2 regions of the Halobacillus sp. A1-3 genome follow, and region 2 is predicted to be linked to the other one. Evidence: predicted binding sites of a transcription regulator. Region 2 holds the regulator's gene; the other holds the start of a gene.
The links. Region 2 encodes NrdR, which represses ribonucleotide reductase genes. Its sites were predicted from a motif close to AACACNATATATNGTGTT; they were not measured.
Positions count from the first base shown of each region.

Region 1: a site for NrdR is predicted at 8,706-8,723, ahead of ACRYKC_RS13710 (vitamin B12-dependent ribonucleotide reductase). Genes of this name have one in related genera too.

Region 1 covers NZ_JBPCEO010000007.1:153,955-170,702, reverse strand. The annotation lists gene spoIIIAA (stage III sporulation protein AA) at 1-859, opposite strand, end outside; gene efp (elongation factor P) at 1,009-1,569, opposite strand; gene ACRYKC_RS13740 (M24 family metallopeptidase) at 1,600-2,661, opposite strand; gene aroQ (type II 3-dehydroquinate dehydratase) at 2,658-3,113, opposite strand; gene ACRYKC_RS13730 (YqhR family membrane protein) at 3,164-3,679, opposite strand; gene ACRYKC_RS13725 (SA1362 family protein) at 4,090-4,491, shown strand; gene ACRYKC_RS13720 (patatin-like phospholipase family protein) at 4,507-5,394, opposite strand; gene mntR (transcriptional regulator MntR) at 5,477-5,911, opposite strand; gene ACRYKC_RS13710 (vitamin B12-dependent ribonucleotide reductase) at 6,055-8,628, opposite strand; gene ACRYKC_RS13705 (rhodanese-like domain-containing protein) at 9,002-9,382, shown strand; gene gcvPB (aminomethyl-transferring glycine dehydrogenase subunit GcvPB) at 9,447-10,907, opposite strand; gene gcvPA (aminomethyl-transferring glycine dehydrogenase subunit GcvPA) at 10,900-12,249, opposite strand; gene gcvT (glycine cleavage system aminomethyltransferase GcvT) at 12,269-13,369, opposite strand; glycine riboswitch at 13,437-13,531, opposite strand; glycine riboswitch at 13,535-13,621, opposite strand; gene ACRYKC_RS13685 (DEAD/DEAH box helicase) at 13,794-15,437, shown strand; gene ACRYKC_RS13680 (YqhG family protein) at 15,434-16,249, shown strand; gene ACRYKC_RS13675 (YqzE family protein) at 16,270-16,455, opposite strand; gene ACRYKC_RS13670 (shikimate kinase) at 16,504-16,748, opposite strand, start outside.
Region 2 covers NZ_JBPCEO010000010.1:90,155-106,902, reverse strand. The annotation lists gene thrS (threonine--tRNA ligase) at 1-564, opposite strand, end outside; gene ytxC (sporulation protein YtxC) at 880-1,698, opposite strand; gene dnaI (primosomal protein DnaI) at 1,882-2,817, opposite strand; gene ACRYKC_RS17130 (replication initiation and membrane attachment family protein) at 2,839-4,191, opposite strand; gene nrdR (transcriptional regulator NrdR) at 4,277-4,741, opposite strand; gene ACRYKC_RS17120 (cytosolic protein) at 4,780-5,154, opposite strand; gene speD (adenosylmethionine decarboxylase) at 5,601-5,978, opposite strand; gene ACRYKC_RS17110 (glyceraldehyde-3-phosphate dehydrogenase) at 6,232-7,266, opposite strand; gene coaE (dephospho-CoA kinase) at 7,408-8,010, opposite strand; gene ytaF (sporulation membrane protein YtaF) at 8,023-8,625, opposite strand; gene mutM (DNA-formamidopyrimidine glycosylase) at 8,684-9,508, opposite strand; gene polA (DNA polymerase I) at 9,526-12,171, opposite strand; gene hflC (protease modulator HflC) at 12,255-13,178, opposite strand; gene hflK (FtsH protease activity modulator HflK) at 13,171-14,133, opposite strand; gene pnpS (two-component system histidine kinase PnpS) at 14,383-16,137, opposite strand; gene ACRYKC_RS17070 (response regulator transcription factor) at 16,138-16,748, opposite strand, start outside.

The DNA.
Region 1 (16,748 bases), on a different contig from region 2:
CTCCAGGTTTTTTGTCCGTAAGCCTCCCAAGTACTATATAACGATCAAACACTTTTTCCGTTATTAAAGAATTCGTTGACGGACGATTTCTTGCAGATTCGAAACTATCCCCGTGAATACTGCAAATGACCTCAACCCCCGTATAAGCAGCCTCTCGGACTGCATCAGCATCTTGTATCCCTCCAATTTCATCAACTACAATGACTTCAGGTGACATTGAGCGTATCATCATCATCATGCCTTCTGCCTTCGGACAGGCATCCATCACATCTGTTCTGGACCCTACGTCCAATTGAGGAACTCCTTGCAGGCTCGCTGCAATTTCTGATCTTTCATCGACAACTGCTACCTTTGAAGCTGGATAAATGCGGTTAGACCCTATCATTTGTGCCAACTCACGAAGTAAGGTAGTTTTTCCAGAATGTGGCGGTCCTATGATCAGAGTGCTTGTCCACCTGCCATCATGATATAGATAAGGCAGCAACGGTTCTACGTGGCCTCTTGTTGACCTTGCTACTCGGATATTCATAAAAGATACGTGCTTTACGGTATCCACTTTGTCGTTTATTGTGTTTACCTTTCCAGCAAGTCCTACTCTGTGGCCACCCTCAATGGTAATAAATCCATCTTTCAACTGATCTTTGAATCGGTAGAGTGAGAATTGACTGATCTGGTTTAAAACATAAGATAGATCTGCAGCTGATAAACAGCCTTGTGACAAACAAGCGTTAGTGGTCGAATCAAGGATTTCAATTTTGTGCTGGACTCTTAAACGAATTTCTTGGACTGTCTCCCAATTCACATTCTTTTTTAAGAGAAGTTGAAAGTGATCAGGAAACAACCTGATAATCTCTTTCATCCTTTCTAACTCCTTTATATGGTTTACTTCATATGTATGTCCCTCTCTCACTCTTATGACAGGTTAAATGATATAAAAATAGAATTTATAAGAGCTCTATTAAAAAAAGCCCGCTCCCATAAAGGGAGCGAGCTTATTCGTGTACTCTATTAATTTGCACGAGAAACATATTTTCCATCTGTTGTACTGATCACAAGAACTTCTCCTTGATTAATGAAGAAAGGTACTTGGACGATCAATCCTGTTTCAAGTGTTGCAGGTTTTGTGCCACCGCTAGCGGTATCACCTTTGATTCCTGGTTCTGTCTCTACAACTTCCAGTTCCACATTTTTAGGTAGTTCTACACCGATGGTCTCACTTTGATAGGACTGGATTTGCACTTCCATGTTTTCCTTCAAATAGTTCAACTGCTCTTGAATTAAAGCAGAAGGGATTTCCACTTGTTCAAAGGTTTCCATATCCATGAAAGCGTGCATATCTCCATTAGCGTAAAGGTACTGCATTTTTCTGTTTTCAATATGAGCACGCTCTACTTTTTCTCCTCCACGGAAAGTTTTCTCTTGGATATTTCCATTTCGAAGATTACGCAATTTAGAACGGACAAAAGCAGCCCCTTTTCCAGGTTTCACATGCTGAAAATCCATAACCTGCCAAATTCCTCCGTCTACTTCGATCGTTAAACCTGTTCGAAAATCGTTTACTGATATCATCAAATATTCCTCCTTAATTCCTTTTACAACTTACAACGTGATCAATTCTTTGGTGGATGTACTTAGACGTTCATTTCCTTCTTTGGTAATAAGGGCATCGTCTTCAATACGACATCCGCCTACATTAGGCACATAAATTCCCGGCTCTACAGTGACAACCATTCCTTCCTCTAACCGCTGGTCGGAACGGAACGATAATCCTGGACCTTCATGCACATCCAGACCGATTCCGTGACCGGTAGAGTGACCAAAGTATTCGCCATATCCTTTTTCTTTAATATAATCCCTAGTCAATGCATCCGCTTCTATCCCAGTAATACCTGCCTTTAACCCTTCCATACCCTTTAACTGGGCTTCTAGAACAGTATTATAGATATTTCTGAGCTCATCGCTGATTTCTCCAACGGCAACAGTTCTCGTAATATCCGAACAATAACCTTTATAAAGGGCACCGAAATCAAGAGTCACAAGCTCACCAGCTTGGATTTCCTTCTCAGAAGCAACTCCATGTGGTAGAGCTGAGCGATAGCCTGAGGCTACAATGATATCAAAACTGGAAGAAGTGGCTCCTTGCTTTCTCATAAAGAACTCTAGCTCATTGGATACATCAATTTCTTTTATGCCTGGTTTTATGTAGCCAAGGATATGCTCAAATGCATCATCTGCTATTTTTATTGCATCCTTTAATATACTAATCTCCTCATCCGTCTTAATCAAGCGTAACTTTTCCACAAGACCGGCAGTTGGTACTAGTTCTGCGCTCAATTCATCATTATATTGCTCATACGTATTATATGTAACATGATTTTTTTCAAAGCCAATTCGTTTTAAGCCTAGTTTCTCTACCTGATTCGAGATTTCCTTATGCATAGGATTCTTGTGTTCAATCACTTCAAATTCTTTTGCTTGCTCGGCTGCTTGACCAGTGTAGCGAAAATCTGTAACTAATTTTGCTTCCTTGTTCGTAATCAATAATGCAGCGGATGAACCGGTGAATCCTGAAATGTAACGCCGATTTTTAGGACTCATGATTAGTAGACCATCCAGTTCTTCTGTCATGATCGCTTTGCGTAAACTCTCCAACTTACTCATGAATCATTTCTCCCTTCATCCTCTATCTTCTTAATTAAACCGAGGGTGGCTAAACGATATCCATCTATTCCAAAGCCTACAATCTGCCCTGAACATACTGGTGCTAACATTGAATGATGGCGGAATTCCTCCCGGCTGTGCACATTCGATATGTGAATTTCGATAACTGGAACCGATATAGCACTAACCGCATCCCTCATGGCAATACTCGAATGAGTATAAGCAGCAGGATTGATAATTATTCCTGCCGCACGACCTACAGCACTCTGAATCTGATCTACTAGATCTCCTTCATGATTCGATTGATAAGCTTCAACTTCATACCCTTGTTCCCAAGCTGTATCTTTTACAAGGCGGACAACATCCTTGAGGGTATGGCGGCCGTATTTGTCAGGCTCTCTTTTCCCTAACATGTTTAAATTTGGACCATTGATCAATAAAAGTCGCTTCATACTGCCTTGCGCTCCCCACCTTTTTGAAATTGCTATTCACCTTCAGTTTATCATACTCCTTGCTCGTTTGAATACGATTTCGCAGTCTCATTGAACTCTCTGTATTCATACGAAATGGAATACCCTATAAATACACCATATAAAATGAACAAACACCCGGTTGTTACCCACGTGTCGCTATTCAAATCTAAGAATGCTGGGATTGCAGGAAACAAAGGTGTAAGGACGATGAAAATAAGCGCCCATAAGACTAATCCATAAACAAGGCCTGGCCATATACCGTTCTTGGTCTTTAGGAGCATGTAATAAATAATCGCACTTACCAGGGACAAAATACCTACTATGAGAATTGCAAGCACATCGGCAAGCCATGTCCCTGTCCATTCTGTCTGCAAGTAAGACCGAAATAGAAACGACGCTGGAGACACCTCAGTAAAGTTAAAATAATACGCAATGGTCGCTAGCCCGCTCCATAGAATGCCGGACGTAAAACCAGTGATCAGTGCTTTTGTAAAAACGCTTTGTTTTGGTTCTTGCTGGTTTTGTTGTTTTGGCTGATCTGTCATCTATATCACCTCATCACTTAGCATTTACCAACCTATAAAAATCATGCTAATATCGACAATTTTATCGCTAGTTATAGGGGCAGTTTTGAGGTAAAATAAAAGAAAGCTCAGCTTTATTACGTGTTTAATATTCCCCTTAAAATGGTATCGTTTAGAAAGACCGGTTGAGCTTTTGATAACATCATCCACATAGACTAAAACATCATAGTTTTGCATAATCCTAGAAAAAACGGAAAGACTCTAAAAGAACATGGGTGCTTCAAGCATAAATAATAAAACTACTCAGGCACTAAGCAAGTTGTCGAAAAAGCTCTATAAATGTTCTTGAGTATGATATAAAAAAAGATTTAGTGGTATATAAGTAATAAGACATATTTGATGATGACTTTCAAGAAGGGAGGAACTATAATATGCGTAATTGGATGACTCCTATCATCTATACACTTTTTGCCCTTGCCTTGCTATACGTAGGAATTCAGTTGTTTACAAACACATCAAGCTTTCTATCCTCAATTGCAATGATGATTGGGATTGCTGCATTGGTATATGGAGCCATTTACTTCTTGTTTCTTAGAAATCGAGGTTTCGGGGGCGGAGGCAACCGTACCGAGATGAAAAAATACAAGCAAGCTGTGAAACAATCGAAACAAAAATACAAACAGCCAGCACCGACTATCAAAAAAAGCAGTATGGCAAAACCGAAAGTAAAGCCTTCACCTGTAGGTAAAAAGACTCGTAAGCGCTCAAGCGCTCCTCACTTAAGAGTCATTGAAGGAAACAAAGACAAACATAAAAATCGAGCCACTTTCTAAGCCGGCTCGATTTTTTTATTTTTTCCATCTTTGCAGGAATTCTTTAGCGTGTTCTCTTCCTATTTCCATAAGGTATTCTTTTTCTTTCGGACTCATATTAAAATCTGTCGTTTGAACCCCCTTTACAGGTATGAATATCACGTCTTTACTAGACTTTGGTGAAATATACCTCGCATCATGAGCTTGCTGCATAGTCTTAAATAAAGCATGGAACATTTGAATAGCATTGCGGATTTTCTTTTCAGGGAGCTTATCCGGAGGATCGCTTAGCTGCATTCCAATTATAGGACGTTTTCGGCAAATCCCTTTCGTTTCCCATATCCAAATTGGAAAGTTACTCAAAACGCCTCCATCTACAATAACTGACTTACCTTTTTTCCCATGGATTTTAACCGGAATAAAAAAATATGGGAGTCCTGAGCTCATACGAACAGCCTTTGCTACTGAAAATGTAGCAGGGTCAATTCCATAGATACGTTTGAGATCATCGGGGAGAACAACAATACGTCCGAGGGTTAAATCAGAGCAGATAATCTTCAGGGAGTTGTTTGGCAAGTCGGCAAACGTTCGGACACCTTTCTCTTCCAGCCACTTCTCCAATGTAGCTTCTAATCGATTTCCTTTATATAGTCCTAAACGATAGTAGAGCATTAACCACTTCATAAAAGGGAGCAGCTGTTCTGTAAAAGGAATATCGACGAGCTTTTCAAAAGAGAGCGTTTTTAATTTCTGCTTTAGTTCTGGAGCGGTATAACCAGCTGCAGTAAGGGACGCTAAGATAGCTCCTGCTGATGTCCCGGCTACTCGAGCGAACGTGTATCCTTGATCTTCAAGCTCTTCCATAGCGCCGATAAAAGCGAGTGCCTTTACACCACCACCCGAAAAAACGCCATCAACCTTCATTTTACTCACCCCACTTATTTCATTTATAAACAGGTGAAGTTTGAATTAGAACACGTAAAAAAGGACGCATCCATATGCGTCCTTATTCTTCGCTATTTTGTTCTTCATTTTTTTGCTGGATTTCCCTTAATGCATCGACCCGCTTCGGTTGTTCATCGAAATACTGAACAAGATCACCGATCCTGTCTATTGAGTTCCAGCTCAAGTGGTGCTCGATACCTTCCACATCATCATATATGTTCTCATGGTCCACACCGATGATTTCTAAAAATTGTTCTAGAAGTTCATGGCGGTAGACAAGACGTTTGCCTACTTTTTTCCCTTTTGGTGTCAAAATTAGCCCTCTGTACTTTTCGTAATTCAAATACTGATCACGATCTAATTTCTGGACCATCTTTGTAACAGAAGACGGGTGGACCTGTAGGTTTTCTGCGATATCAGAAACACGAGCATAGCCCTTATCTTCTATAAGTATATAAATTTGCTCAATATAATCTTCCATACTTGGTGTCGGCATGATAAACCCCCAATATAACCTGTCCTATGTAGGTTCTTTCATAAAAAATCATACACTAGTTTCTTCGCTGTGACAAGAAAGCTACTGCTAAAAAAGGAAGACACCAGACCTTATCAGGTCTGATGTCTTGTTTGCTTTTGAAATTATAGTCCACATTTCAGTTGAGCATTACAATTCGTACATGTATTACATCCACCAATGTCCTCTACAGTTCCTTTTCTACAAACTGGACAAGTATCTCCCACTTCTGAACCAATGGTCACTTTCGTCTTTTCCAGTTCGTGAACAGTGTCCATAAGAACGACTCTCGGTTTCCTATCTTCTTCAAATTCAAAGGTTGTCTGTTCACCTTCGAAATCATTTTCCTCTGCTTTAAGAGATAGAACCTGACTGTCACGGCTGCCATCTACATATACCGTTCCACCTTTAGCTCCGCCACGATATAGTCTCTGATATACCTGCTCAACTTGTTCGACAGAATACCCTTTTGGTGCATTGACAGTTTTTGATATAGAGCTGTCAACCCAACGCTGAATAATGCATTGGGTATCTGCATGGGCTTCAGGTGACATTGTCATCGCAGTCACAAACCACTCTGGAAGCTGATTTGGATCTTGTTCAGGGTGTTCATCCAAATACTCCTTCACAATGTCAGCTTTAACTTCTATAAACTTCCCGAGACGCCCGCTTCGGTAATAAGAGAAAGAGAAATACGGCTCGAGACCTGTACTTACACCCACCATTGTTCCAGTACTCCCTGTTGGAGCTACTGTAAGCAAGTGTGAATTACGTATTCCGTGTTCCAGGATGCCTTCTCGGATATCTTCTGGCATTTCTTTCATATATCCAGTATTAATGAAATCTTCTCGAAGTTTGAATGTTTCCTTTTCTGTTTCTCCCACCAGGAACGGAAAACTTCCTTTTTCTTTTGCTAAGTCAATAGAAGCACGATAGGCTGTTGTCGCGATCGTTTCAAAGATCTGATCAACCAATTGGTTTCCTTTTTCCGATCCATATTCTGTCTCCGTATAAATGAGAAGGTCATGCAAGCCCATGACGCCTAGTCCTACACGACGCTCTCCTAATGCCTGTACTTTGTTTTCTTCCAGGAAATACGGCGTCGCATCAATTACGTTGTCCTGCATACGGACGCCTGTTCGAACAGTATGCTTTAATTTATCAAAATCGATGGATTTGTTTTTCTTATCGGCAACGGAAGCTAAATTGACCGCAGCTAGATTACAAACCGAATATGGAGCTAGCGGTTGCTCTCCACATGGGTTTGTTGCAACTACTTTTTGCCCGTAAGCCGTTGCATTAGTCTTCTCGTTCGCGTTATCGATGAAAAAGATCCCTGGCTCAGCAGAATATGTGGCGCAAATATTAATCAAATTCCACAATTCTTTCGCCTTTACTGTGCGGTAAGTTCGAATGCCGAACCCACGCTCCGCCCACTCACGAACATCTCCGCTCTGTTGCCATTCTTCATTGTAGATGTCCATCTCATCCATTGTATAGTTTTCTACATCTGGAAAACGAAGATGATACTCAGTGTCATTCTCAACAGCATCCATGAATTCTTTTGTAATACATACTGAGATGTTTGCACCGGTAAGGAACTCAGGGTTATGAACGGTATAATTACCGCCTGTGTTCAACTTGTCTTCTGCCTCCTGAAGGCTTTGTTCTGTGAACCCGCCCAGACCAGGCATATGTTTATAGTTTATTACACTTTGATACAAATCTTTTTCTGTCTCCGTAAGAGGGGTGAACTTCAATTTATCTTGTGCTAACTGTTTAATTTGTTCATCAGTCGTGTTTTCGATAAGGAACCTGAGAATTCTCGGATTTTGCATTTTAGAGATGATGAATTCAATGATATCTGGATGCCAGTCTGCTAGCATTATCATTTGTGCTCCACGTCTTGATCCCCCTTGTTCGACAAGGTGAGTCAGTTTTGCAATGTCATCAAGCCAGGAAACAGAACCGGAAGATTTTCCATTTACCCCTCTGGCTAGAGTATTACGTGGCCTTAGAGTTGAACCATTCGTCCCTACTCCGCCGCCGCGAGACATAATTTCCATCACTTGTTTACGGTGATCGGATATCCCTTCTCTTGAATCCTGGATATAAGGCATTACGTAGCAATTGAAGTAAGTCACGTCCGTGTTCGAGCCTGCTCCATAAAGTACACGGCCTGCAGGTATGAAATTCAAATTAGAGAGCTCTTCATAAAAATCTTTGAAGCTCTGATCTTTTTTCTCTGGGTCTACTTCTACCTCAGCAAGTCCTGTGGCATTCCTTAGTGCAATTTGCTCGTAAAATACTTCCAATGGTTTGTCAATCGTATCAAGATTTCGTGTAATTAGCCCTGTTTCCCTTTCTTCCTCACGATCAAGGACGTTTACGAATTCGTTCTCAACTTTTACGACAGCTTCGTGTTTTTGCCAGTCAATTGATTGTATAAAACCGAAACCGCGCGCTGGAAACTTAGGATCATCTTTTACCGTCAGAACGACAAAATCGCCTTCTGAAAGTGTAAGTTTCTCTGTGTCTTTAAAAGCATAACGGTCAAGCATGACCAGTCTTGATACCCCTTTATGGGTAATTGACATATCAGAAGTAATCTCATGAACTTGAGGAAACTGACGGATATCGGCGTTCAACCGTTCTAAATTAATTTTTGTATGGACGTCACTGGATGTAGTCGTCTGCATTGTAAACCTCTCCCTTACACTTAAAAATCAATCATTAAGTATCTTAATACTAGTAAGATACCACATATACAAAAAGTTAATCAATATATTGTGTTTGATATAATAAGTTTTTCTATATATTGTGTTTTTGAACGAATATGTAGAAACTTGTCAATCAGATAATCCTAAGGATATCATAAAGAACTGAAGATAATGAAAGAAAAAACATCATTTTATCATTCTGTTTACTTTTTTTATCGGTTGCACCATCTGCCTAGTTTAAAACCGCAACAGGACGAGAGTCAAAATATATGTACACAGAAAATTTTTTTTGAAATGCTGACCATTCCCTCCTATAATAGATTAAGGAAGAGAGAAATGGGGGGAAACTGTGATGGAATTATGGATCTTGATTGGAGCTGCTGTTCTACTAGTAGTATTCGGTTTGTATAGATTCTTCAAAGCCAGAAAAATTATGAAAACACTTACGGAAGAGGAGTTTCGCCAGGGCTACAGAAAAGCCCAGTTAATCGATGTAAGAGAGCCAAATGAATTTGACGGTGGTCATATTCTTGGAGCACGGAACATACCAGTTTCTCAAATGCGCAATCGTCTGGTTGAAATCCGTAAAGACAAGCCGGTCTATTTATATTGCCAAAGTGGAGCACGGTCGACACGTGCTGCAATGCTCCTAAATAAAAAAGGTTATGATGATTTAAATGTCCTGCAAGGCGGATTTAAGAAATGGACAGGGAAAATCAAATCCAAAAAATAGATCGTCAACCCTGTATGAACACAAAAAGATCGAAGCTCTCATTGAGCTTCGATCTTTTTGCTTATTACTCTTTTGAATACCTCAAAACAGGTTTACGAGCAGCTAATGTCTCGTCCATACGACTCACAATAGTCGTATGCGGAGATTCCTGAACCTTTTCAGGGTCTTCTTTTGCCTCTTCAGAGATTTGGATCATAGCGTCTATAAACGCATCCAACGTTTCTTTCGATTCCGTTTCGGTCGGCTCGATCATAAGTGCTTCTTCTACGTTAATTGGGAAGTAGATGGTAGGCGGATGGTAGCCGAAATCGAGTAGACGTTTGGCAATATCCAACGTACGTACACCAAGTTTCTTTTGACGCTTACCAGATAGGATGAATTCATGCTTACAATGACGATCAAATGGAAGGTCGTACTCTTCCTGTAAACGGCGCATCATGTAATTCGCGTTAATAACGGCATATTCACTAACCTTCTTCAATCCTTCTGGCCCCATTGTTCGGATGTAGGTATAGGCACGAACATTAATCCCAAAGTTGCCATAATAGGGTTTGACCCGTCCGATCGACTTAGGTCGATCATAATCAAATACATACTGCTCATTCTTCTTAGTTAAAATTGGCTTAGGTAAATACGGTTCTAATTCAGCTGTCACCCCTACCGGTCCTGACCCTGGACCGCCTCCGCCATGTGGTCCTGTAAAGGTTTTGTGAAGGTTCAAGTGAACGACATCAAACCCCATATCCCCAGGTCGTGCATACCCGAGAATCGCGTTAAGATTTGCGCCGTCATAATACAACTTCCCACCTGCACCATGCACAATTGCTGCCATTTCTTCAATGTCCTCTTCAAAAAGACCTAATGTATTTGGGTTAGTCAGCATTAGCGCAGCTGTCTGGTGGTCGACGACCCTCTTCAAATCATCTAAGTCCACCAAACCTCTATCATCTGATTTAACAGTGACAGCTTCAAAACCAGCAACAGTAGCAGATGCAGGGTTGGTTCCATGTGCTGAATCCGGTACGATCACTTTAGTCCGCTCGTAATCACCATTTGCTTCATGATAAGCTCTGATCATCATCAATCCCGTCCACTCTCCGTGAGCACCGGCGGCAGGTTGAAGAGTAACAGTTTGCATTCCCGTAATAGAAGTCAGTGACTCTTGAAGGTCATACATCAAGTGTAGCGCCCCTTGTACAGTTTCTACTGACTGATAAGGATGAATATGACTAAAGCCTGCTAAGCGCGCGACATCTTCGTTCATTTTAGGGTTGTACTTCATCGTACATGAACCGAGGGGATAGAAACCAGAATCAACACCATGATTCCTTTTTGAAAGAGCCGTGTAATGCCTCATAATCTGAAGCTCACTGACTTCAGGTAAATCTGGTTCACTTTTACGAATGAAACTAGAGCCAATCATACTGTCCACATCAGATTCAGGTACATCTAAATCAGGTAAGCTGAATCCTGTACGACTTTCTTGACTGAGTTCAAAAATTAATGGAAAGTCCTGATTAGTCATGAATATCCCCCAATTCTTTAACAAATTGATCAATCTCATCCTTAGTTCTAATCTCTGTTACAGCAATGAGCATATGACCTTTGAGCTCATCGTGTGTCTGACCAAGGTCATACCCGCCAATGAAACCTTTTTGAAGTAAATGACTGTTTAATTGAGTGACATCTTTTCCGATTGTAACTACCAGCTCATTAAAGAATGGGCCTTCAAACGCAACTTCAAAACCATTTGCAGTCAATTGCTTTTTCATATAGGTGGCTTTCTGAATATTCATCCAAGCCATTTTCTTAATTCCCTGTTTACCGAGTGATGACATAGCAACAGAAGAGGCAAGAGCATTTAGAGCCTGGTTTGAACAAATGTTGGATGTTGCTTTATCACGACGAATATGTTGTTCACGTGCCTGAAGGGTCAATACAAAACCACGACGGCCATCCTCATCCACCGTTTGACCCACAAGACGCCCTGGTACTTTACGCATGAGCTTTTTTGTAGTTGCAAAATAACCACAATGAGGCCCGCCAAACTGAGCAGGAATGCCAAACACTTGAGCATCTCCCACAACAATATCCGCGCCAAATTCCCCCGGCGGAGTAAGATAACCCAGGGCAAGTGGATTACTGGATGTAATCAACATTGCTTTTTTCTGAGAGTCAACGAGCGTTCTTACTTGATCAAGAGGCTCAATCTGTCCAAAGAAATTAGGATACTGCATAACAACACTAGCTGTACTATCATCCAATTCCTTTTCAAGCTGCACAAGGTCTGTGAGACCGTTTTTATGATCTATTTCAATTACCTCTACCCCAGGTCCTTTGACATAAGCATGAATGACCGCTAATGATTCCGGATGAATGGCTTTAGACACCAACACCTTCTTCTTTTTTGTTTGACCTGCGGAAAGGTTAACCGCTTCTGCTAGAGCTGTTCCTCCGTCATACATGGAAGAGTTTGCAACATCCATGCCAGTCAATTCGCAAATCATCGTCTGGAACTCAAAAATTGCTTGCAGTTCACCCTGAGAAATTTCCGGCTGGTAAGGTGTATAAGCTGTGTAAAATTCTGATCTTGAGATAACGTGATCTACAATTGATGGGATGTAATGATCATAAACACCAGCACCTAAGAATGAAGTGTGTGTTTTCAAATTTACATTCTGAGCGGCAAGTTCGGTTAATTCTTTCGTCAATTGAAACTCATTTCTTGGCTCTTTAATATCCAAATCACCTTTAAATCGGATAGATTCTGGAATATCAGAAAACAATTCCTCAGATGACTGAACACCGATGCGTTTCAACATATCTTTTTTATCTCGATCCGTCATTGGTAAATAGCGAAATTCCATTCGTGCTTCCCCCCAGTTCTTATCGTTTATAGAAAGGTGTAGCTACAACTTTAGCTTTAAGCTTCCTTTTACGGACTTGTACCGTTACCTCTGTCCCTATTTTTGTATACTCTTTGTTGAGCAGTGCTAAGCCGACATTTTTCCCAAGCGTAGGGGACTGTGTGCCTGTTGTCACAAAGCCAACTTTTTCATCACCATCCAGAACCTCATAATGGGTTCGGGGAATGCCTTTATCAATCATTTCAATTCCTACCAGCTTGCGGGAAGGACCTTCTTCTTTTTGCTTCTTTAACACTTCTTTACCAATAAAATCTTCCTCTTTATTTACTTTGACAGCAAAATTCAAGCCAGCTTCAATTGGTGATATGTCTTTACTGAGTTCTTGACCATACAGGGCAAGATTTGCTTCAAACCGCAGTGTATCACGAGCGCCAAGCCCAATTGGCTGGACTCCCTTTGACTCTCCAGCCTGTAAAATTGCCTGCCAAAGATCTGCACCCGAGCGGGAAGGCAAATAAATTTCAAAACCATCTTCACCCGTATATCCAGTACGAGATACGATGCCTCCATCTTTTACACCTTTGAATTGGACGTCAGATTTAAAACGGAAGAATTTGATCGTGGATAAATCTGTATCTGTTAACAATTGCAATGTTTCTTCAGCTGAAGGACCTTGAAGAGCGAGCTGTACATACTCATCAGATACATCTTCTAACTGAACGTCACCCTCAGCATGCTCTTTCAACCAATCAGAATCTTTCTTTCGATTCGCAGCATTCACGACAAGCAAGTAGTTCTCTACTTCTAATTGGTAAACGATCAAATCATCGACGGTCCCCCCGTCTTCGTAGCACATAATTGTATACTGCGCTTTACCTGGTTCTAGTTTGGACACATCGTTTGTAAGCATTTTTTGCAGGAAACTTAGACTATCTGTCCCTTTAACCGTTACTTCTCCCATGTGAGAAACATCAAACAGCCCTGCACGGCTTCGCGTTGCTTCATGTTCCTCTTTAATGCTAGAGAATTGCACTGGCAAGTCCCAGCCTCCGAAATCTATCGTTTTAGCTCCAAGCTTCTCATATTCAGGATAAAGCGGTGTTCGTTTTAGATCGGACATCCTAAATCACTCCTTCAAGACTTATTATTCCTATAAAAAAAGAGACTCCACCGTCATTTACGGGAGTCTCTGTCCGTTCACCAGAAAGTTTCACGACCGTCATACAACTAATGAAGCCGCTTGCTTCTTGGGTGGTTTACTTGATGTAAACTCTCTCCAGAGTTGCGTCCTACAGAGGTCTGTTTGCCTGAGAGATTCGCAATGTGCTTGCTCCTTCGGCGCTACAAGTGTAGTCTCTCCCCCTGCAGTCATTCGCTTTCGTATTTTCTAAGTTTCAGTTGGACATACTAACTGATAACGCATGGATTTACTCTTCATTATTCCCGTTCATTATATCACAGGGGATAATGAATTTGACATGTAATTCTACAATAATTCTCAATTTTTGCACATGAATACACAGAATCGATAGGGGTTTATGCATATGATCGAAATTCAACATGATAAAGCATTCATTCGTGCGCTGACCAATGACCTTGACCATCCTGAAAAACTGTCCAATTGGGATGGTTTTCGGCTTGCCTATCAGGCAGCAGGTTATAACACTGTCCCGCGATTCGATGGTTTACTAGCATTAGATCACTTGCCACACGTCAATTTCTTAGAGCATCAAATTAACGCTGCTGAAAAAGTCGTTCACCACATGAACGGAAGAGCCATACTTGCAGATGAAGTCGGGCTCGGAAAAACTTTAGAAGCGGGTCTGATCATGAAGGAATACATGATTCGAGGCATCGCACGTAAGATTTTAATTTTGACTCCCGCTTCCCTTGTAAATCAGTGGGTACAAGAATTAAATGAAAAATTTTATATTCAGGCTGCCTCTCCCAGGAAGAAGCAAGCGGCCTGGAAAGATTGGGACGTTACAGTCACTTCCATTGATATGGCTAAACGGGAAAACCATAAGGAAGAAATCTTATCAATATCCTATGATCTGATCATTATCGATGAAGCTCACAAACTGAAAAATCATCAAACGAAGAACTACCAATTCGTGCAATCTTTAAAGAAGACTTACTGTTTATTATTAACAGCAACCCCGATACAGAATAAGTTAAGTGATTTATTTAATCTTGTTTCAATATTAAAACCCGGTTATCTCGGCAATCTCACTCAGTTTAAGAAGAAATATCAATCAGATGCGAAAAAAGATCAAAACATTGAACATATCCATTCCTTAGTTGGAAAAGTAATGATTCGTAACCGAAGAAAAGATACGGGTCTTGATTCTTCTAAGCGTCTTGTAACAAATGAACGATTGACGTTTACAGATGAAGAGATGAAACTATACAGCGAATTAGAAACCTTAAAATCCAACCACCCTTCCTTTACTTGGCTTACGCTGGCTAAAGAACTATGTTCTTCACGTGAGGCTTGCTTTATGTCTCTAAAGCAAATGAAAGCTCAAGCGAATGGACAGCAAGCAGAATTATATGAGTATTTTATTGAGAATCTTGGTAAACTCCCCCATCACGCTAAAGCCAAACGTATGGTTGAGATTATAGAGAAATCAGATGATAAATTTATAGTGTTTACCGAATATCGCGCCACACAGTTTTATTTACAATGGTACTTACAACAGCACGGGATTTCCTCTGTGCCTTTCAGCGGCAAGTTCAATAAAAGTAAAAGAGATTGGATGAAGCAGCTTTTTAAAAATAAAGCTCAAGTAATGATTGCAACCGAAGCCGGTGGAGAAGGGATCAATCTTCAGTTCTGCCACCAAATGATCAACTACGACCTTCCTTGGAATCCGATGCGATTGGAACAGCGGATTGGACGTATTCATCGTTTCGGCCAGGAGCAGGACGTTAAAATCTACAATTTTGCCATTGAAGGAACAATAGAAGACCACATCATGCAGATGCTTTATAAAAAAATTGAGATGTTTAAAAACGCAGTGGGTGACTTGGATCAGATATTGGAGCAGATTCCTGGAGGTTCGTTTGACCAGCAAGTGCAATCGATTTTACATCAGTCTGAAAGTCAGGGAGAGATCGATATTAAACTGAAAAATCTCGTGAGCTATGTAGAATACTCTATAAATGAAAAGAGGGAATCGAGTTGAACGAAAATCCTTATTTTGATTTTGTCCAAAATTTCTTTATCTCGTACGGATGTTCAGTTGTCGAAAAAAGCAATTCCTTCTTAAAAATCCAATTAACTAGTGAAATGGACGAAGAGATTATGAACCGTCCTTTTTATTGGCATTACATGAAAAAAATGAAACGTGCCGGTGAACCGATGCAATTGACCTTCACCCATACTGATCGTTCAGAGGAAAAAGGGATTTATCTCCACGCAGGAACACCTAAGCTTCACACCCTTTATAAAACAGCTATAACTAAAGGGAAAACCTCCCGTTTATACGAATCAATCGATCAGCCTGTTGAGAACAGAGCTTTGACACCTTGGCTGGTCGTAAATATATTACTGCATTTTAGAGGTAAGCAGGCAAAAGATGAGAGGATTTCTATTGGCCTGAATCTTATCCACGGAACGATGCTTAAAGGAATGATGGAGCGTATTTGGGATATTGACTTTCATTCCACCGTTTCGGACTATACGTTTCCGATGACACCTGTCATTGGTATTTCTAGCGCTTATAAAAGAATTGAACAATATGTTGAAAATCATTTAAGTACCCTTGATGACCAGTGGGCTAAGGACTCTTTGCATCAAATGGATGAGGAAAGAGAACTATTGAATTCATTTTATGAATCAGAGGATATTGGGCTTGATTATTTTACAAAGGAGCAAGAGCAAATCGATAAACGCTATCTCCCCCGGGTGCAAGTAGAAGTCGTGAATGGAGGACTCTTTTACATTTCACAGCTAACCAGTCAAAATCTCCTCCAAAATAAAAAAGCCGTTCATTAACATCTGAACGGCTTTAAAAATTAGTGATTGGAAGTTTTCATTTTTCGACGAATCATTTTTAAGGCTAATGGAATCATTCCAAACCAATAGGAAGATGACTTCTTGGAGGGTTTTGCAGCCTTTCGCTGCTCTTTTTCCTGCTTTGACAATTGCATATATTTGACCATTTCCTCTGTTAAATACTTTACATAGTCATTACGATCCATGAAATCCCCTTCTTTTCTATACTAGTTACACTTAGTATGGACGGGATTTTAACCTTTTAGACATGCCTCAATCTCTTGAGCAATTTGCTTTGGAGTTTTTTTATCAACAGCAACGATGTAATCCGCGGTTCGTTCATAAATAGAAAGGCGCTCTTTGAACCTTGACTCTTTCTCTTCCAAATCCCCTTTCCAAAGCGGACGTTTTGTATCCTCTTCCAACCGCTCAAGAATCGTATGCCAGGAAGCTTTTAGATAAACCACCGTATTTTCTGACAATATCTCTCGATTTTCTT
Region 2 (16,748 bases):
ACCACGGCAAAGATCGAAAAATTCACCTTGCTTGTAGATTGTCACTTGTTCCCCTTCAGGAATATCATCAATAAGCTCAAGCTTCAAATCATCTCCGATTTCACGGAATTTCTCTTTCGCTTCTTCACGAGATAATTCAATACGCTCGATTTCATGATTTTCATCGACGATTTTTTGCATTTCTTTTTCAATTTTCGGCAAGTCTTCTGGAGTCAGAGACTCTTCCATATCAATGTCATAATAAAAACCATTTTCAATAACAGGGCCAACACCAAGTTTCACTTCGCCATAAAGGCGTTTAATTGCCTGGGCCATCAAGTGAGCTGTTGAATGACGAAGCACCTCGATCCCTTCTGGGTTTTTATATGTCAAAATTTCAATGGCTCCATCTTTTTCAATAGGACGTCTCAGATCATAAGGCTGTCCATCCAGCTTGATTGCTAGAGCTTGCTTTTTCAAGCCTGGTGAAATGGAATGAGCTATTTCTTCGCCAGTCGTGCCTTGTTCAAACTCCTTTGCATTACCATCTGGAAATGTGATTTGAATCGCATTCGCCACTTTCATACACTCCTTTTCTAATAAAATTAAAAAACGCCCGTCCCTTAGCATCAAAACTAAGGGACGAGCGTTGTCACTCGTGGTTCCACCCAAATTCCCGCATTACATGCGGCTTCGTTCATCCTTAACGCGGACCAGTCGCTACTCAATACTAGTAATCGTTCATAAGTAGAGCTCAAAGGTGGTAAACTGCTAAGTCGTCAAGAAGGAGCTTTCAGCCGATGACTCCTCTCTCTAATCATGCGTCTCTCAGAGTTCGTGTCCTTTTCATAGCCATGTATATGAATATGTAGGTTATTATATCCATTTATCTACGTTAAATCAAGACATTTTAAATGGAAATTCAGACTGGGCTTTCCAAGTAGCTTTTTCTTCAAAAATATTGCGTATTAATTCAAGATGTGGATCATCTGGTTTGTTTGTGTAAATGACCAGTTGATCAGGGGCGTGAACAAGCGCTGGAGTGATACACCAATGAAGTGGCAGATCTTTGATCGACTCATCTGGATACTGTTTCATATACAATAAAGTCTCCGACTCACTAATCGGGTTGCCTTCATCATGAAAATACGTGAGTCCATTGTTTTGATACAAGTGAAGAAGCGAGACCCCTGTATCCCGATTTTGTACTCGGTATCTCCATGAATCAAGCAAAAGCTGGTAAGCTTCCTCCTGTTTATACTCATCAATGATAAACCCTGTATATTCCACAATTAGACGGTGGCTATCCTTTAAACAGTCTACACACATATCATCAAAATTAATCACCGAATGGAGAGTCACGTAATTTTCCAAAAAGGATTGTATATTTCTATAGACAGGTGGCATGGCAAGCCCGGACGGCGGTTCTCCTTCAAACTCACGACCGATCTCCAGAATTCTCTCAATTTCTCGACGATCTTCGTAATAATAAGTATGCCGGAGCACACCTTCCATCCAGCCTAGCCACTTCCCCGCTCGTATGACCTGCAGGCAAGCTTGAACGATTTCACGATAGGTGGACTGGCTCTTATTTTCATTTTCTAAAGTAACTTCATAGTGTTCCAATTCATCCTTCAAAAGCCAAAGCTCTTGCTCTTTTACAACTGAATTATAGAACAAATCAGCTTCACGCCGTTTTGAAAATTGTAAGCAAATCACAGTGTTTCCCCCTCATCCCGACTTTCCTCTCCTGATTTATCCGAAGTGTGTTCCTGTATAAATCAACGATCAGAAACGCAATAAAATGAACTCTGGATGTCCACGTATAAGGTTGTCTTTTCCATCTTATATTTATGAAAAGGATGGGGGAAACATGCTTTTAAAGAATTAAAAGTTTTGCAATTAACTTCTACGGTTACGTCCTTTGACTTGAATCAACTCGCTCAGCTGCTTAATACGTTCGGTAATACGTTTTGCTTTCACTTGCTCTATATCTCCTCGATTACTTGTCATTAGTACTTTCTCGAGTTCTTCAAGGTTATAGTTTGAAGTGAAAAATACAGGCAGGCGCTCCATCATTCGGTACTGGAGAATGGATCCTAGAATCTCATCTCTGAACCAAGCGGATTGCGATTCAGCTCCAATATCATCCAGCATTAAAACAGGAATCTCTTTGAAAGCTTCAATCTTTTCATTCATTGAATCATCTTTTATGGAAGATTTGATTTCTCTCACTAATTCCGGCATGTAGATGATCATGGATGGAATGTTTTTAGAGCTTAGTTCATTAGCGATTGCCCCAAGAAAGTACGTCTTACCAACCCCAAAAGGTCCGTGAAAATATAGACCTTTACTTGGAAGCTCATCGCCGAGGTTTTCTATATAATTAACTGTGGCTTCTACAGCCTGTCCTCGTTCAGGATCTTGTAAATCGAGTCGATCTAAACTCGCTTCCAGAATTTCTCTAGGCATATGCAAACTTTTCACAAGAGACTTCTGGTGTTGGTGGTGCTCTTGTTTACGTTGACGGCGGCATTTATCGTAAGCCAATTTCACTTCCGTCCCGTTCTCCACTTCTAAACGCGGAACATATCCCGGTAGAATATTAATGCATTCTTCACGAGAGGGACATTTTTCACAGTTTTTTGACTGAGTTTGATATTCATAAAGTTTGATCAGTTGTTTTTCAAGCTCTTTTTCTGTTAAGGAGGGGTGTTCATTCATGAGGTTGATGACCTCTTTTGACTTAAAAACTTCTTCTTTCATTCGATTCATACGTTCTTGAAAAAGCTTATTTTCCCTCATCCACTTTTGCAGTGATTTTTGAATCGGCTCCATGATGTTCACCACCTTTTTTCATCAATTTCCTTTATTCGTCAACCGCTTAATCCGTTCAGCGATATCGCTTGTGTTCACAGGTGTTTCTGTCGCGTGCTCGTCAGAAGAAGCTTTTTTCTGTTCGTGGAACCATGCTGGAATCACTTCTTCCTTCTTACTTCGTTTTTGTGATTTCTGCTTACCCCACTGCTGGTATTTCTGATGTTCAGCTTTTGCTAAGTTCATAGCCTGTCTAACCGTGGTTACATTTTTTCTCGTCCAATGACTGGCGATTTTTTCAAGGTAGGCTTTCGATAATTTCATGTCCGTTTTTAATAAGACATAATGAACCAGAACGTTCATAACACCTGGAGTAAGTCCTTGCTCAGTCATCACATCACGAATCAGTTTGAGATCCTGGTCTGATGCACGATTGCCTCCAGACAGGTCCTCAAGCAGTTCTCGTGGTGAAATCTGCTCTAACATATCGACAAACTGCTCTTCCTTGCTCTGGGCTGCAGAGTCCGATGTTTCTTTTACTTTTTGTCGCTGATCCAAAGTATTGGTTTGATCCTTCGAAGGTTTTTCCTTCATAAAATCATGGCAGGCCGCTTTTAATTCTTCAGCTACTAGTTGGTGATTTTCATCAATCGCCCATGTGACAGCTTTTTCAAGTTCTAATGTTGTCAAATTATAGAGAGAAGCCAACTGAGCAATCAGCTTTTTGTTAGGACCAGTTAATATCCGTTCACTTTGGTACATCCTGTTTTTCAGAGACTGGTGCAGCCAATCAAAATCAACACGACTGAAATTAAGTACAGGACCACGTTCTTTCCTATCCTTCAAATCTTCTCGCTTCAGCTGGACCTCTGGAGGAATCCCTTCCGTAAAAGTAGAATGGAACACTTCATCAAATGTTACCGTTACTTCTTCGTATTCATCCATGGACACATATTCAGTCGTTAAGCGTTCCTTGATTTGTTTATATTTGTCTGCTCCCAGTTCATGAAAGAGAAGCAATGACAGCATATCATCCATAAAGAATTCATTCGGAGAAAAAGGCGGATAAACTTTGTATAAGTAAATGGATTGCTGGTCTTCACCACTTTTCTTATAGGTGCTTATCAATCCAATCGCTTCTAGCTTTCTCCTTGCATCGTACACTTTATCCAAAGGAGCCGAAAGGTAGGTCATCAGCGTGTGGTGAGACTGTACACTCTGTACATCCGTCAACTCTGATTCTGAAACCAAGATTTGGTATAAAGAAACGGCTAATTGACCAATGATTGGCTGATAAAGATGAGTAAGTGAATGATGAGCATTCGTAGGAAGTGCCCCACACTTCAGTATTCGAAACCCATCTACAGGAAGTAGTTTCCCTACAGAATGATTCACTCCTCTCCCCCCTTTTCGTAAAGTCTTGCTTCTTACTTTTAATTCTATAACGTATGCGTAAAAAAGAAAATGAGCCACGTCAGGCTCATTCATCATCCTCGTGTTTAATTAATTCTTTTAACTCATCAATGAAAACATTAATATCTTTGAATTGTCTATAAACAGAAGCAAAGCGAACATAAGCGACTTCATCTATAGAGGATAATCGTTCCATGACCATTTCCCCTATTTCTTTGCTCAGCACCTCAGATACGCCTCTGTTTCTTAACTCTTTCTCAATATCTAGCGTGACACTCTCTAATTCTTCAACAGCGACCGGGCGTTTTTCACAGGCACGAATAAGCCCACGCATCAATTTTTCACGACTGAACTCTTCTCGTGTTCCTTCTTTCTTTACAACAATTAAAGGAACTTCTTCGATTCTCTCAAATGTCGTAAAACGAAAATCACACTGTTCGCATTCTCTGCGCCGCCTTATCGACTGGCCTTCCTCAATGGGTCTGGAATCCAACACTTTCGTGCTCTTATAATGGCAATTTGGACATTTCACCTTGGATCAACTCCGCATCGTCTCATTTCTATCACTTCCTATGATCGATCGATAGTCGTGTACTGACTATCCAACTTTTCATAAAATTGCACAATGAGATTTCGGCTGAATCCAAAATCCACAGGTCCACCTGATTCGGTTGTAACCGAAAAATCTACGGCTGTTCGGAAAGGTCTTACCATAATTACAGTAGCAACAACGAATGCACGACGCTTCCCTTTATATTTGACCGTAATTTCTCCGCGTTCTTTCGACGAAGCGACTATCTTTGACGGATTGGAGAACATCTCCTCGATCGATTTAAATAATTCGTCATGTTTTGCCTTGTAATAATGAGTTACAAGCTGCGGATCTTTATGTTCTTCGCTTGATTCAGCATGATTACTGAAATATCTAGAAATAAAAGCCTTCACTTACCTAACCCCTTCAGTTCATTCGACATATACTTCCTACATTTTAACACGATTCAACAAAATAGGAAATGGTAATAGAAAGGTGGAAGTGAGCGTTTAAACCCCGTACGCATAAGACAAGCGATGATGTAGGGGCTTTTTTCCCTACAACAGCGATTGACTTATGTCGATAGGGGCTGCGAACTGGAACTAGATCCAGAAATAATGAAATGTGAAGTCCTCCTGGGAGACACGACATGCATAAGACAACCACCAGCGTGGAGCGCTCTTCTCCACGAGGGTGGTTGACTTATGTCACGAGTGTCTGGGGGACGGAGCTGGATCTAGAAAGAGAAAGGTGGAAGTGAGCGTTTAGCCCCGTACGCATAAGACAAGCGATGACATTGGCTAAATCACGATAATTAAAAAAGCCGCACAGGAACCCTGTGCGGTCTTGATATTTCATATTATAAAGCACGAGACTGTTGAACCTCAACAGGTCCCATTCCTCTCGGTACTTCAACCGTTTCATTACGGCCAGCTTCCAAAGCATTTACGATATATTCTGCAGCCACATTCGGATCAATTCGATCTCCGCATGTGTAAACATCGATACTTGCATATCCATGTTCAGGGAAACTGTGAATCGTCAAATGCGATTCGGAAATAATGACGACCCCGCTGACACCGTGGGGAGCAAACTTGTGAAATGCGACCTCTCTCACTTCCGCTCCTGCTTTTAGTGCAGCATCGACAAAAACTTGTTCTATATACGACATATCGTTCAATTTTCCTTCATTACAATCCCATAGTTCGGCAATTACATGTCTTCCCATTGTATCCATTGCTAGGATCCCCCTTTGTACATTAACTTCTTTATCTTCTAAATAACAGTCATGAGCTACCACGGGGGAAAGTTAGTCCTGAGAGGTCCTAACCCTTTGAGTAGACATGAAACCTTACGTAATTCAGAAGTTCAAAAAGAAGTATATACGGTTTACCCCCATTTTGCAAGATATATTTTTCCAGACTGGCTGGGGTTATATAAGTCTTGCACGTTGGTTCCTATTATAAGATACAAATGGGTGACTTTTCCACCTATGAGACTCTCGCAGTTGTTTCTTGTTTCATTAGATTACCGACATACTTAGCCAAATCAACGACGCGACAAGAGTATCCCCATTCATTGTCGTACCAGGCAAGCACTTTAACCTTCCGATCCTCTATGACTTGCGTCGACAAACTGTCAATGATCGCTGAAGATGGAGAAGTTGTGTAGTCAATAGAAACAAGAGGCTCATCATTGAACTCTAAAATCCCTTTCATTTCCCTGCGCGCTACTTTTGCAAAGGCTTGATTGACCTCTTCAACTGTAACATCTTTCTTAAGATCGACAACAAGATCGACTAAGGATACATTTGGTGTTGGAACTCTCAATGCCATTCCATTCAACTTCCCTTTCATACTAGGTATGACCTCTCCAAGAGCTTTTGCAGCGCCTGTGGAGGTAGGAATGATGGATTGAGTACATCCACGAGCTCTTCGTAAATCCTTATGAGGATTATCTAAATTCTTCTGATCATTTGTGAAGGCATGAACAGTGGTCATTAATCCATTTTCGATTCCGAATTCGTCTTCTAGCACTTTAACCACTGGTGCTAAGCAATTCGTTGTGCAGGAGGCGTTGGAAATAACGTGATGTTCATTCGGTTCATACGTTTCTTCATTTACTCCCATTACAATGGTTGCATCGACCTGTTTTCCAGGAGCCGTAATAATGACTTTTTTCGCTCCTGCTTCCATATGCAAGGAAGCTTCCTCTTTCGTTCTGAATTTCCCAGTTGCCTCTATGACAATATCTATATCTAATGTGTTCCAAGGTAATTCCAACGGGTTTCTTGTTGAACATAATTTAACTTTCTTTCCGTTCACAAGCAATCCGTCATCCGAAGCTTTGATTTCGCCTTCAAAGCGTCCATGAACGCTGTCATACTTCAACATATGAGCAATAGTTTCTGCTGGATAGCTCGCATTAACGGCTACAAGTTCTATCGACTCATCTACAGCCGCTTTTCTAAAAACCATTCTTCCTATTCTCCCCAAGCCATTAATGGCGATCTTTGTTTTCCCCATGATCCAGCCCCCTATATGTGATATACTTTTGAATCGTTTTTTCACGATTAGTATAACATATTGTAAGCGCTTTTTCAGTTTTGTTCATAACTTTTTATAAAAAAATAAAAAACACGCCAAAAACTAAAAAGTCCTGACGTGTTAATATACGATATTCCATTCGTGAAGTATGTCTTTTAATTGTTGAAAACTTTCATCAATCGTTCCGTTGTTGTCAATGACGGCGTCTGCCATTGCTGCTTTTTGTTTCACAGGAATTTGTGCTTTGATACGCTGTTCGGCATCTTCGCGACTAGATCGATCACGTTCCATCAGACGCTCAAGCTGAGTCTCTTCACTTACGTATACGACCACAACGCGGTCCACGTAATGACTGAGTTTACTTTCGAAAAGCAGCGGGATATCCAGAACCATTGCAGAATAATGTTCAGAAACATAATAATCACGTTTGGCAAGCATTTCTTTTCTTACTTGAGGATGAACAATTGAGTTTAGCTGCTTCCTTTTTTCTTCATCAGAAAAGACGACCTTTCCCAATTGCTTTCGATCGAGCGTTTTATCCTCTTGTAAAATGCTGTCTCCAAAGGTATCAACGATTTGTTCGTAAGCAGGCTCTCCTGGCTTTACAACTTCCCGAGAGATGTTGTCGGCGTCAATAACAGGAATGTTCAATTCTGTAAACATTTTGGATACTGTACTTTTTCCACTGGCAATACTGCCTGTCAAACCGATGACAAGTGTCATTCTACACATCCTTTACGCAAGCTTAATCATACCAATAATTATTAATAAAACCCCTGGAAGAATGGAAATACTTTCTGCTTTTTCACTAAATCTAGCCCCTCCTTTGATGCCCGCAAAAAGCATAAGGAAGGTAGCTAAGAAAATAAATAAGGATGTTATAAAAGGAGAAACCCCGATAAATGCCCCACTCACTCCTGCACCGATCGTGTCTAGAGATAAAGCTGTACCAAGCAGCCAAACCTCTTTACCTCTGATGCCTCCGGAACGATCGACATCTGCCGATTGCGGGTCATTGAGCACCCTCGAAGGCTTCAGCCAGGGCTCTCCGTTATCTTCAGCAGTATCGTGTTTCCTGAAATACTGCCATAAGAAATAAATGCCGATACAAATTAAAGCAATCGCTCCAAGTCGATCTGCGTACTCTGCAGAAACAAAAGGGAGCAGGAAATGCCCAACGTAAGAGGAAAGTAAGAACCCAATACCAGAGAAGAAAGCGATAAATAATACACCGGGAAGCGCGAGTCCAATACGCTTCATTCCGAGGACACATCCGATCCCAAAACTATCAATGCTAACTGCAGTGACAAACAAGATTGTAAATGTAACGATGCCCATACCATCCACCTCTGTTTTTAGCTGTGGATTAGTATATGGGCTCCTTACATTTTGGTGATTATTTCTGACATTCTGGACAGATATGCGTCCCTCTTCCACTCACTTTCAGCTTCACAATTGGAGAGCCGCATCCTATGCAAGGGGCGTCCTGTTTTCCGTAAACTCGGAGTTGTTGTTGGAACATGCCAATCTCACCCTGACTGTTCAAATAGGAGCGAATCGTTGTGCCACCTTGTTCAACAGCTTCCAGAATAACCTCGATACTAGCTTCTCTTAAACGTTTGACTTCATTTTTAGTTAATTCCCTGGCTATTCGCTCAGGGTGAACCTGCGCCCGGTATAAGGCTTCGTCCACGTAGATGTTTCCAAGTCCAGCTACAATGGTTTGGTCTAGAAGCACTGCCTTAATGTTTCTCGTAGTTTTCTGAAGCTTTTCAAAGAAATAATCTAAAGTAAACGCCTCATCAAAAGGATCCGGGCCAAGCTGGATTAGCGGCTTGTTTTTCCACTCTTCTCCCTTTTGAAACACATGCATCGTTCCGAATTTTCGTACGTCGTTGTACCTGAGCTCAGTACCATCTGTGAAGTGAAAAATAACATGGGTATGCTTTGGTTTTTCTACAGAAGCTTCATAAACCCCAAATTTCCCTTCCATCCTTAAATGAGAAACCATAGCAAAGTCATCCAAATAAAAGATCATAAATTTCCCGCGGCGATCAATATCCCTTATGGATTGGCCTTTCAACATGTGTGCAAATTCCTCGGGATCTTTAGGCTCTTTGATGATGTTTCCCCACAATACAGATACATCTTCGATTGTTTTATTTAATACTAAATTTTTTAATGTCTTTCTGACCGTTTCTACTTCTGGTAGTTCCGGCATGGTGTCATTCTCCTCACTTACTTTGCATCGTACCAGGTTGGACCGTACGAGTAATCCACCTCAAGAGGAACATTCAAATCGACGGTCTGTTCCATAACTGATGCTACGACATCTTTTAATTTTTCTATTTCATCTTCTGGAGCCTCTAGTATAAGTTCATCGTGTACCTGAAGCAACATCCTTGCTTCCAGTTTTTCTTCTTCCAGGCGATGCTCAAGATCGATCATTGCTTTCTTAATGATATCAGCGGCACTTCCTTGAATAGGAGTGTTCATTGCTGTACGTTCAGCAAAGCTTCGTTTATTAAAATTACGGCTGGTAATGTCCGGCAGGTAGCGGCGCCGGTTCATGAAAGTGGATACGTACCCCTTCCTCTTTGCTTCTTGTACGGTCTCATCCATATACTCCTTCACACCCGGGTAGCTTTCAAAGTATTTGTCGATAAATGCTTTTGCCTCTTTTCGAGTAATTCCCAGGCTTTGAGACAATCCAAAGTCACTAATTCCGTAAACAATTCCAAAGTTCACCGCTTTAGCTTGTCGTCTCATTTCACTTGTGACTTCATCGCTTTCCACACCAAACACTTCACTTGCGGTCTGAGTATGAATATCCTGTCCTTCCTTAAAGGCTGCCATCAACTTCTTATCTCCAGCAATATGAGCAAGGACTCGGAGTTCAATTTGCGAATAGTCACTGGCAAACATGACCCAGTTTTCCTTTGAAGGGATAAACGCCTGTCTAATTTTTCGACCTTCTTCAAGACGGATTGGAATGTTTTGGAGATTAGGGTCTGTAGAACTTAATCGTCCGGTCTGAGTCAATGCCTGATTAAAGCGTGTATGGATCTTCTGAGTGTCTTCATGAACAACCTTCAGCAATCCCTCAATATATGTTGACTTCAGTTTACCTAATTGACGATATAACAAAATCTTAGGAATGATTTCATGTTCATCTTCAAGTTGTTCTAGTACATCGGCTGAAGTAGAATAGCCAGTCTTCGTCTTTTTGATGACGGGAAGCTCCAGTTTTTCAAACAGGATCGGTCCTAACTGCTTTGGAGAGTTTAAATTGAATGACTCCCCTGCAAGCTCGAAAATTTCTTTCTGTACCGTTTCTAAACGACCTTCCAATTCATCGCCCATCTTCTTCAGGCGTTCTACGTCCACCTGGACTCCGTGGTGCTCCATACGCCCTAGAATCAACGCCAGAGGCATTTCTAAATCATTATATAGATCATATTGTTCATTGTCTTTCAATTGCTTTTCCGCTGCTTCTTTCAGCTCATAAACCATGGCAGCTTTCCTGCTTATATGATCATGAAACACTTCATCGTCATCAGGGCGCTTCATTTTTGCCCCTTTTCCGTAAACTTCTTCATCATACTTCACTGCATTTGATCCCATACGGTGAGAAATTGCAGGTATATCATGATTATTTTCAGACGGATTGATTAAATAAGAAGCAAGCAGCAAATCAAAAGTAATCCCTTTAATATGGATACCATGGCGAAGCAAAGCAACGAGTGTGCCTTTTGCATCAAACACCCATTTTTCCTTTGAACCATCTTCAGCCCATTTTTTGAAAGCTTTAGAATCCTTCACAACTTCTATATCTGCCACATATTTTTTATCTTGATTGACGATAGCAATACCTTCTATAGGGGACTGATGGTAATTATCGTAGAGCATTTCAACGACCAGCGATTCCTGCCCCGTGAAAAGATCTTCACTGAACTCCTCTACTTCTTCTACTTCAATCTCAGGAAGCTGAGAAGATGCGTCCTCACTATCAGATTCTCCGCCTTCCTGTACACGTGAAAGCAAGGATTGGAATCCTAAATCTTTGAAAATTTGACTTACGGGATGGGTCTGATAGCCTTCATAGGCTAAGTCTTGCAGCTTAATTTCAATTGGAGCCTCTCTCTCAATCGTGACAAGCTCTTTACTCATGAACGCAGCTTCTTTATTATCTTCAAGCTTTTCCTTAAGCTTTTTACCACTAACGTCATCAAGGTTTTCATATAGATTTTCAAGAGTATCGAACTGTTTTAAAAGTTTAACAGCTGTTTTTTCACCCACACCCGGTACACCTGGAATGTTATCAGAGCTATCTCCCATAAGAGCTTTTAAATCAATAATCTGATCAGGGCGTACCTCCATTTTTTCTTTTAAAAAGGACGGATCGTATGTATCCACATTTGTAATTCCTTTTTTAGTCAAGGTAACGCTGATCTGTTCAGAAACGAGTTGCAGCAAATCCTTATCCCCGGAAATCACTTTCACATCAAAGTCTTGTTCTCCAGCTTGAGTAGCTAATGTGCCGATAATGTCATCCGCTTCATACTGTTCCAATTGGTAATATTTCACACCAAAAGCATCCAGTAGTTCCTTAAGAACGGGAAACTGTTCAGATAATTCAGGAGGGGTTTTCTGCCGCCCGCCTTTGTATTCTTCATAAGTTTTATGCCTAAATGTTGTTTTTCCAGCGTCAAACGCGACCAGCAAATGGTCCGGCTGGTCTTCTTCTAATATTTTCAGCAGCATTGTTGTAAATCCGTAGACTGCATTGGTATAGACACCTTTATCATTATTAAGTAAAGGCAATGCAAAAAAAGCACGGTAGGCAATACTGTTTCCATCAATTAATACAACTTTCTCAGCCATGAACTCACTCCTATCTATATAAAAAACGTCTTTTCCTTCATTCTACCACGTTTGCGGTTAAGAAGGAAAAGACGCACTGGAGCTTATTCAAAATAGCCTAACAGCAGTTCCGTGTAAGGAGAATCTTGCGGGAGAATGATTGTCGTTTCACCATCTATCGTTTGTTTATAGGATTCTAGTGTACGGTATAACTGATAGAAATCTGGATCCTTGGTGAAAGCTTCATTGTATATCTGAGCCGCTTCCTTTTCTCCTTCTGCCCGTATTTTTTCTGCTTCTGCACGCGCAGTTGAAAGCATTTCCTGTACTTCCCTGTCAGCTGTAGCCATCGTTCTGTTTTTCTCTGCTTCCCCTTGAGACAAGTACTCCTGAGCAATCTTCTCCCTATCTGTGATCATTTGGGTAAAAACAGCCTCTTCATTTGCTTCTGGTAAATCAGAGCGCTTTATTCGTACATCATCTACCACGATCCCATAGTTATCTCTCGTCAGATACTCATTGACACGTGAAGTGATTTCATCATTCAAAGTCCCTCGGGAGCTTTCTTCTTCGTTAATGATTTCTGAGAAATTCATCTTTCCTAGTTCTGTTCGAACAATGGAAAAGATAAACTCGCCCATTCTTGCCTCCGCGTTAGCCATCGTCCTGGCATTTGAGATCATATTTTCCGGCTCAGAGATACTCCAGATCGCATAATTATCAATAATCATTCTTTTTTTATCGAGCGTAGTAATCTCTTTTTCATCTACATCATAGACCATTTTCTTTTTAGATAAGGTAGACACCTCCTGAATAAGAGGGATTTTAAACTTCAAACCTGGTTCGTCATGGATTTTGATTACATCACCAAACTGGCGAACCACCTTATATTCTCCTTCTTTTACAATAATCATTGAGTTGATCGCAATCAATATCAGAGCCGCAATGACCACTATTGTTACTCCTGCTCTAATGTAGTTTCTCATATCTTTTGGCTTTTTTTCATTGATATCAATCGTGTCACTCACTCTTTTCACTCTCCTCGCTGTCCTCACCGGCTGGAGGGGTTACTTTCTGTACATTGCCTTGGTTCAAAGGCAAGTATTTCATCGTATTGCCATCATCATTCATGATGTAGACATTAGCTTGGGGAAGGACCTCTTCCAGTGTCTCCATGACTAAACGCTCGCGAGTGACATCCTGATTATTTTCGTACTCACTTAACAGCGCATTGAAGCGAGAGACCGCTCCATTTGCGTCCTGAATTCTTTCTACTTTATCCCCTTCTGCTCGTTGGATAATCGCATCTTTTTCCCCTAGCGCTTCTTCTCGTTTTTGATTAGCGTACTTATCAGCCTCATTGACTTTACTTTGCTTCTGCTCTCTAGCGTCTGTCACTTTAGTAAAGGCTTTACGTACTTCTTGATTCGGAAGATCTACTTCCTGCAGTTTGACATCAATAATTGAAATCCCTACTTCATAGCCCTCAATAAGGGATACGAGCATCTCTCTAACTTCGTTTTCAATTTCTGCTTTTCCAGAAGTCAGAGCTTCATCAATTTCACTGCTTCCGATTACGCCTCGCAAGGATGAGGAGGTTGCATTAAACAGGACTTGTTCTGGGTCCTCTGAGGCGAATAGATATCCTCTAGGATCGGTGATTTTCCATTGAACGACGAGATCAGCTTGAACGATTTTATCATCACCAGTGATCATGGTTACTTTATCTGCTTCGTCCTCTCCATCATTAAAACCGAAATCAAGACTGAACGTTTCTTTAGACATCTTCTCTACTTCCTGAATCGGCCACGGCATCTTGAAGTGCAGCCCCGGCTCAGTAACTCCGTCTTCAGCTTTACCAAAGGTTAAAACAACGGCTTGCTCAGACTCATCCACTGTGTACCAAGTCGTTATTAAAACGAATATTAATACAATAGCTGCTATAGCCAGGCCGCCCCACTTGTATATTTGCCTTAAGCTCATAAGCACTTCCCCTTTTTATATGTATTGATAGTACATATACGGAGAGTATTACAAAAAAGTTTCATAGGCTTTACATTTTATTAAAAGTGGAAAGGAGTGAGGGAGAAAAGTAAGTTTATATTTCCACTTAATAACGTAAAAAAAGGCAGAAGCGAGGGAAGCTTCTGCCTAAAAAGAGAAAACACCTTGGATGAAAGGGTTTCAATGAGTATCGTATCAAAGAAATATAAATGTTAATTTAATGTAAGATTAAGTTTTTGTAAACTTCTTTGGGATACTGACATGGAATGTTGTGCCTTCGTTGACAACACTCTCCACATCAACCTTCCCATGATGAGCTTCCACAATGTGTTTAACAATGGCAAGGCCCAGCCCTGTTCCACCTGAATTTCTGCTTCGTGCTTTATCTACTCGATAGAATCGTTCAAAGATCCGGGAGATCTCTTCTTCCGGAATACCGACACCATTATCTGCAATAGATATTACGATGTCATCATCCTTTTCTTTAAAGTTGAGGGTTACCTCTCCCTCCGAACCCGTGTAGTTAATAGCATTCGTTAATAAATTCATAAACACTTGCTTCAGACGGCTAGAATCACCCTGAATAATCGTTTCTCCATCGATCTCTGTACGAAGATTGACTTCTTTTTTATCTGCATGCTGTTTAACAATCGGGAGCAAATCATGAAGCAGACGTTGGATTTCTACTTGCTCAATATTTAAATAAAAATCTTCCCGTTCTAATTTAGAGAGTTCAAGCAGGTCTTGTATCAATGATTGAAGTCTGCCGCTTTCCTTCAAGATAATGTGTAGAAACTGCTCAAGCATTGCTTCATCTTTCATCGCACCGTCAAGAAGAGTTTCAGAAAAACCACGGATCGACGTAATTGGTGTTTTCAACTCATGAGAAACATTAGCAACGAAATCCTTACGCATCTGCTCCAATTGCTTGAGCTCCGTAATATCATGAAAAACAAGAACTGTTCCTTTCCACTTCTGATCTTCACTTAAAATCGGTGCCCCCGTCACTTCTAGGTGTTTGCGAGCAATATTCACAGGCAGCACAAAAGTTTCACTGATCGTCTCTTCGAACATATAAATTTTTTGCACCGTCTCATGCACGGCCGTTTGAGGAATGGCATCGTGATACAAATAACTGATGTAATTCTCTTTCTCTCCGCCAAAGGTATCGAGAAAAGCACGATTAACCAACAGGATATAGCCTTTCTCATCAATTAGGACAAGTCCATTACCCATATTGTTAATAACTGCTTCCAGTTGGTTCTCCTGCATTCCTTTTGTACTCGTCATATCTTGAAGGTTTCTAGCTAATATGTTGATGGATTGGCTTAACTGCCCTGCTTCACCAAAGTGACCTTCATACGTTCTAGCCTTATAATTACCTTTAGCAAGTTCGTTTGCTACATTTGAAGCGGCCCGAATGGGTCGTATATATTTTGAAAAAACGTTATAACCGATAAAGAAAATGACTATTAATCCAAGCAATAGTACGAATCCAATCAGAAGCCAAATATTTTTTGTAATATTGGTCAAAGATTTAACAGGAGAAATTAGAATAAGAGTTCCTTCTGTATCTTCCACTTGGATTTCTATCGGAAAATAGAAAGTGTTATCCATCAGCTTACCTTCTCTAATCTCGCTGCTTCCTGCTGTTACTTTTGAGAGCACTCCCTGTTTTTCACTTTCAGATATGATTTGGATAGCTTCTACCGTATCAATAAGCACTTCTCCATCATCCGAAATAAAAACCATTCCCGTATTCAGCTGTTCACTGAATTCATAAAGTTCATCCTCATTTACATCTTCATTTGCTGTGTACCTTTCTAAATAAGAAGCAAAATATTGGCTCTCTACTTCCACACGTTCTTCAAATATGTTGATAAAGTAACTCCTGGTCAGCTGGGCTAATAATATGCCAAGACCCACCATCACGATGACAACAAGAATCGTGTAGGTAAATAGTGGTCTTGTATTAGAGGACATCTACTTCGGCTCCTCCATTTTATAGCCAAGACCACGAATCGTTTTTATATAGACTGGCTTCTTCGTGTCAGGCTCTATTTTTTCTCGCAAATGACTGACGTGGACGTCGACAATTCTCGTGTCACCTGCAAAATCATAATTCCAGACCGCACTTAAAAGCTGGTCTCTAGACATCACTCTTCCTATGTTTTGAGCAAGGTAAAGCAAAAGCTCAAACTCTTTAGGAGTGAACGTCAGCGGTTCCTCTTTGATGGTCGCTTCATACTGATCGGGATAAATAGACAGATCAGCTATTTGGATATGTTTTTCTTCCACTTCCGCAGGTTCACGGACCATACGTCGTAGAATAGCTTTTATTCTAGCCACGACTTCCCGTGGGCTGAACGGTTTTGTTAAATAATCGTCAGCACCAAGCTCCAGACCAAGTACTTTATCAAACTCATCATCTTTTGCCGTAAGCATCAAGATCGGTGTACTCACTTGCATTTGCCTTAACTGCTTACAAACGTCCATCCCATCCATACCTGGAAGCATGACGTCAAGGACAATGAGATCAAAGGAGGTGGAAGATGCTTTGTCCAATGCATCCGTTCCATTATAAGCAACTTCTG